DNA from 2 places in the Romboutsia lituseburensis genome. Region 1 is predicted to be linked to the other one. Evidence: a T-box and tRNA genes for the amino acid it is inferred to sense, from the RefSeq annotation. Region 1 holds a T-box; the other holds one or more tRNA genes.

What was found. A T-box is a leader RNA that pairs with one kind of tRNA and senses whether it is charged. The one in region 1 lies ahead of serS (serine--tRNA ligase), so its partner is inferred to be a tRNA-Ser.
Region 2: it has a tRNA-Ser gene. The T-box ahead of serS (serine--tRNA ligase) is inferred to sense a tRNA for this amino acid. The anticodon was not compared.

What each region holds. Positions count from the first base shown of each region.
Region 1 is NZ_JANQBQ010000001.1:2,418,471-2,421,909, forward strand. It holds rRNA gene NWE74_RS11710 (23S ribosomal RNA) at 1-818, shown strand, start outside; rRNA gene rrf (5S ribosomal RNA) at 880-996, shown strand; T-box leader at 1,381-1,588, shown strand; gene serS (serine--tRNA ligase) at 1,810-3,093, shown strand; gene NWE74_RS11725 (nucleoside deaminase) at 3,373-3,439, shown strand, end outside.
Region 2 is NZ_JANQBQ010000001.1:1,970,785-1,974,223, forward strand. It holds gene NWE74_RS09500 (chloride channel protein) at 1-1,211, opposite strand, end outside; tRNA gene NWE74_RS09505 (tRNA-Ser) at 1,273-1,365, opposite strand; gene NWE74_RS09510 (ABC transporter substrate-binding protein) at 1,522-2,532, opposite strand; gene NWE74_RS09515 (sensor histidine kinase) at 2,924-3,439, opposite strand, start outside.

The DNA.
Region 1 (3,439 bases):
TGTAGCTTGACGTTGGGTCTTGGTACTACATGTACAGGATAGGTGGGAGACTATGAAGCATGAACGCCAGTTTGTGTGGAGTCATCCTTGGGATACCACCCTTGTAGTACTGGGATCCTAACCATAGGCCTTGAATCAGGTCTTGGGACACCGTCAGGTGGGCAGTTTGACTGGGGCGGTCGCCTCCTAAAAAGTAACGGAGGCGCTCAAAGGTTTCCTCAGCACGGTCGGAAATCGTGCGAAGAGTGCAAAGGCAAAAGGAAGCTTGATTGCAAGACATACAGGTCGAGCAAGGACGAAAGTCGGACTTAGTGATCCGGTGGTACCGCATGGAAGGGCCATCGCTCAACGGATAAAAGCTACCCTGGGGATAACAGGCTTATCTCCCCCAAGAGTCCACATCGACGGGGAGGTTTGGCACCTCGATGTCGGCTCATCACATCCTGGGGCTGTAGTAGGTCCCAAGGGTTGGGCTGTTCGCCCATTAAAGTGGTACGCGAGCTGGGTTCAGAACGTCGTGAGACAGTTCGGTCCCTATCCGTCGCAGGCGTAGGAAATTTGAGGAGACCTGTCCTTAGTACGAGAGGACCGGGATGGACGTACCTCTGGTGTACCAGTTGTTCTGCCAAGGGCATGGCTGGGTAGCTATGTACGGAATGGATAAGCGCTGAAAGCATCTAAGCGCGAAGCCAACTTCAAGATAAGATTTCCCACCGTAAGGGTAAGACCCCAGGAAGACTACCTGGTTGATAGGTCGAAGGTGTAAGTGCAGTAATGTATTTAGCTTATCGATACTAATAGGTCGAGGACTTGACCAATAAATGATTCACTCTAAATGATATACAGTTTTCAGAGTATTAACTCTAAAAATAAAGATTATGTGGTTATTATAGCAAAGAGGATACACCTGTTCCCATTCCGAACACAGAAGTTAAGCTCTTTAGCGCTGATGGTACTTGGGGGGCGACCCCCTGGGAGAGTAAGACGTAGCCACGTAATCTTTTTTTATTGTAGTTTTAGCATCCTAAAAAATTTAGGATGTTTTTTTATTGGCAAAATAGATTGTGATAGAGCACTACGTAATTTTAGAATAAATTTAAAATAATTAAATTTAGGAGTATATGAATAAATTTAAATGAAAATATGGTCTATAAAAGTAGATAAATATAAAATATAAGTAAAAAAAATAGTAAAATTCATAGTATTTTGATGAATAAAAAAATAATTATAGTATTTTTTATAAATAAATATATTATAAAAATAGATGGATTATAATATATCCACAAACAATAAAATAAAAAATAAATAAAAAAATTTGAATAATAGTATTGAAAGTTGTTAACATATATAATATAATGAGTATCAAATAAAACAATTAGTTGAAAAGCTGAGAAGGAAATTAGTAAATAGCATTTTGTATTCAGAGAGTGAGTGGTTGGTGTGAACTCATTACAATGGTTGTTGAATCTATTCTGGAGCTGTTAATCGGATAATGATTAACCGTAAACCTACGTTACAGGACTGAGAGGATTATATTTATATATAATCAATTAGGGTGGCAACGCGGATCAAGACTTTCGTCCCTTTTATAGGGAACGAGGGTCTTTTTTTATTACCTTCAACTATTGTAGTCAATTAAATAATTTTAGTTTTATAATACATGTATTGAAAAAAACGTTATTGAAGTAACTTAAACTAATAAAAATATTTATAACAGTAGGCGCAACTTTTATAAATAATTAATAAATTTTATACAACTCAAAAGTGGTAAATTAGAGTAAAAAAACAAAAAATCAGGAGGAAAAAATAATGTTAGATGTTAGAAGAATAAGAGAAAACTTAGAAGATATAAAAAAAGCTATGGATAGAAGGGGAGAAAAAGAATTTAATCTAGAAGCCGTTATAGAATTAGATGATAAGAGAAGAGAGTTACTTAAAGAAGTTGAAGTAATGAAAAATGAGCTAAATGTTGAGTCTAAAAAGATACCTCAATTAATAAAAGAAGGTAAAGATGTAGAAGCTGCAAAAGCTGAGTTAAAAGAATTATCTGATAAGATAAAGGCTATCGATGAAAAAGTTAGAACTGTTGAAGGTGAAATGGAATATAACTTAATGAGAATACCTAATGTTCCTCATCCAGATGTTCCACAAGGAACTACAGATGAAGACAACGTTGAGGTAAGAACTTGGGGAGAAATACCAAAGTTTGAATTCGAAGAGAAAGCTCACTGGGATTTAGGAACAGGATTAGGAATACTAGATTTTGAAACAGCTGGTAAAATAACTGGATCAAGATTTACTTTATACAAAGGATTAGGAGCTAGACTTGAAAGAGCTTTAATAAACTTCTTCTTAAATACTCATGTTGATCAACATGGATATACTGAAGTATTACCACCTTTCATGGCTAATAGAACAAGCTTTGTAGGAACAGGACAATTACCTAAATTCGAAGAAGATATGTTTAAAATAGAAGGTGTAGATTACTTCTTAGTACCAACTGCAGAAGTACCTGTAACTAACATACACAGAGATGAAATATTATCTTTAGAACAATTACCTGTAAAATACTGTGCATATACTCCATGTTTCAGATCAGAAGCAGGATCTGCTGGTAGAGATACTAGAGGATTAGTAAGACAACATCAATTCAATAAAGTTGAATTAGTTAAATTTGTTGCACCAGAAGAATCTTACAACGAATTAGAAAAATTAACTAATGATGCTGAAAAAATGTTACAAATGTTAGGATTACCATACAGAGTAGTAAGAATATGTACAGGAGATTTAGGATTCACTGCAGCATTTAAATATGACTTAGAAGTATGGATGCCAAGTTACAACAGATATGTTGAAATATCTTCTTGTTCAAACTTCGAAGACTTCCAAGCTAGAAGAGCTGGTATAAGATTCAAGAGAGATAAAAAATCTAAAGCAGAATATGTTCATACATTAAATGGATCAGGATTAGCAGTAGGAAGAAGTTTAGCAGCAGTATTAGAAAATTACCAACAAGCTGATGGATCAGTAATAGTTCCAGAGGTATTAAGACCATATATGGGTGTAGATGTTATAAAGAAAAATGAATTATAAAAAATTCTAATATAAATTATATTTAGATAAGTAGTTTATCTAGTTTAACTAGATAAACTACTTTTTTATTTTTGATAAAATATTTTATTTTAATGTATTTAATATGGAAATTTATTGAAATTAAAATAAGTAATATAAAAAATTAACTAACTATTTAGTATAATAAGTACTGAGTATTAACAAAAATGTAGATATTATATATAAGGTAATATAAAATTTAAGTTGAATTATAAAAAAAATTATGATAATATAAAAGTGTTATAAGTTCTAGGAGGCAGTATGGAAACATCATTCTATATGAAGGAAGCATTAAAAGAAGCATATAAAGCATATGAAAAAAAAGAAA
Region 2 (3,439 bases), 450 kb from region 1:
AATAAGTGCTCTAAAGAACCTGTCATTTCAGAAATTAATATAATTGCAGTTATAGGTGCTTTTACGGTTGCAGCGAAATGCCCCGCCATTGCTAATACTATAAAGTTTATAATATAACTATCTGGTACACCTAAATAAGATATAGCTATAATTCCAACCACATTTCCAACTAATGCTCCTAATGTAAGTAAAGGGAAAAATATTCCTCCAGGAACTCCTGATCCAAAGCATATAAATGTAAATAAGAATTTAACTACTATAAACACAAATAAAATATTTATAGCAACTCCACCACTTTTTAAACTCATTATAAGCTCATGACCACCACCTAATAATATTGGTGATGTTAAACCTACTATACCTGTCATTATAAAAGGTATTATTGTTTTCATTTCTGTACTTAACTTACTGTTTTTGAAAATACTTTGAGTTTTTAAAATTCCATTATTGAATATAAATCCACTAATACCTATTGTTATACCTAATATTATAAGTACCCAATAGTATTTTAATGGTATTGGTGTCAATGCTCCAAAGTGTAATGATGGTATTAAACCGAAGAATTGTTTTGATACAAAATCAGCAGTTAAAGATGCTATCATTGCTGATAATAATACTAATGGAGAGAAGTTCTTATGAGCTTCTTCTAAAGCAAACATTACACCTGATAATGGCGCATTAAAAGCGGCAGATAAACCTGCACTTGCTCCACTCGTTATTAAATATTTTTCTTCATTTTCTAGTTTTTTTAGATTTTTTGATACGCCTTCTCCTATACAGGCACCCATTTGTACCGATGGTCCTTCCCTACCAACTGATAGTCCAGCACCTAAACAAATAAGACCTCCTATGAATTTATGAATTAAGACTCTAAACCAATTTATTTCTAATCTTCTAGTTAATATACCTTCCACTTGAGGTATACCACTTCCACTTATCATTGGTTCTCTCTTGATTTGTTTTGCTACTATATAGCCTAATATAATTAATACGATAAATATTATTGGTATATATACTAGATTTTCTTTTCCTCTAGAATATACGTCGATAAATACATGACTTAATTTGGATGCAATAAATCTATGTAGTACTATAGTTAAACCTACTAGAATTCCAACTAAAAGAGAATCTCTTACTAGTCTGTATTTAGAATTTTGAGCTCTTTCTAATATATTGTAAGCTCTTTCTCTACTGCTTCTCACGTAGAACATCTCCTTTCAAATTATGGAAAATCCATAAAAAAAAACTACCGATAAATCGATAGTCTTTCACTGGCGGAGAAGGAGGGATTCGAACCCTCGCACCGGTTTAATCCAGCCTAATCCCTTAGCAGGGGATCCTCTTGAGCCACTTGAGTACTTCTCCAAGCTCTGTTCACTTACAAATTAATTATATTATATTATTTAAAATTAGTCAATATAATTTATATATATTTTTTATGTTTTACTACTTTTTTTATTTAAATTATATAAAGCAATAAAAAATACTAGATAGCATCTCTTATTGCTTTATCATTAAATATTATTTTTTTAATTCTGGATATAGCCCTTGAGCAAATGTATTTATACCATCAATAGTTCTTACACCACTACAATACATATCTCCTAACGCTATAGGATTTATTCTTTTATCTTTTACAGCTTTTAGATTTGCTAGTGCTTTGTTATTTAAAATTTTATCAACTTCACCTTGAGCTACATTTTTATCATTTCTATCCATATATACTACAAATATAGAATCTGGATTTAATTTTATTAAATCCTCTTCACCTATATCTCCACCTTCTGGATTTAATAATTCTGCACCTAATTTAGATACCATATCTCCACCTAAAGTTTTAGCTCCATAAGTATAGATCTTTCCATCCATGTATTCAACAATTAGTGTTGTTTGTTTTTCTTGACCTTTTACTTTTTTTACAACATCATCTATACCATTTTTTATTTCATCTGTTATAGCTTTAGCTTTATCTTCAACATCAAATATTTTCCCTACATTTAATATATCTGTTATCTCATTATCTACTGTTTTTTCTTCTGTAGCACCACTGTTTACTGACATATATGTATTTATTCCTTTGTCTTGCCAGTAATTTACTTCACCTAATCTTTTCTCATCAAATATAGACCACCAAGAGAATATAAGATCAGGTTTTTCCATTATTACAGTTTCTTTATCAGGTGTAAACTTATCTGAATAGTTCACTTTACTAAAAGCTTCTTTATATTCGTCTTTAACTTCATGATCTAAACCTGCTGCTAACTTTATTTTATCCTCTAGACCTAATGCTAACATTGTTTCTATAGAGTTTTGATATACTGCTACAACATTTTCTGGTGCTTTATCAAATGTTACCTCTATAGGTTCTTTCTTATAATTATACGTTTGAATAGTTACGGGATAATGAGATGATTTACTTTCTCCTGAAGAAGTCTTATCACTTGAATTATCTACTTTCCTTGAAGCGCAACCAACAAGACCTAAAACTAACACAGTTCCTAACATTAATGCTATGCTCTTTTTTAATTTCATAATTTCCTCCCCATGCTTTATTTTTTATCATATATAAAAATAAATTTCTATGCTTTAGCTAATTAAATTTAAATATTTTAAATAGAATCTTAAAGAGAGTATATCTAAATTTTTAGATCTACTCTCCTATATAATTATTTATTGCAAGCTTCACAAGTACCTGCCCCATTACAAGTACAAGCATTAGACTTACAAACGTCACATGTTCCTTGATTATTACAAGTACATTGATGCTCTTTACAAGTTGCACACATATATTTATCCCCCAATTCTTATTAATGTTTCCTTGCATATTATATCGTACAATTGTGTACTTTTTGTGTCAAAATCATGTCAAACTTAGTTCAATTTACATTTTACGTAAATATAACTTATTTTTTATTATTTTAAACTATTCATAATGTATAGTAAATATAAATCTAGATCCTACTCCTACATTTGATTCAACATAGATTTCTTCATCTAAGTGCCTTATTATTTCTGCAGCTATAGATAATCCAATTCCCGTACCCATAGATTGCCTAGATTTATCAACTTTATAAAATCTATCAAATACAAAAGGTCTATCCTCTTCATCTATTCCAATTCCGGTATCAGATACAACAACATTTAGAAACTCTTTTTCTATAATAGTTTCTAAACTCACAGTTCCTTCTTCTCCTGTAAATTTAAATGCATTATCTAGTAGTATCACCAAAACTTGTATTATTCTATTATAATTAGTAAATACAACAGATTTATCACCTTCAATTTTTTTGACATTTAAATTTATATCTAAGTCATTTGCAATCACTTCAAACTTTTCATATATTTCTTCTAAAATATCATTTAAATCTACTTTATCTTTCTTTACTGATACATTACCTGCTTGAAGATTAGATAACTCTAGCATGTCCTTTATTAATAC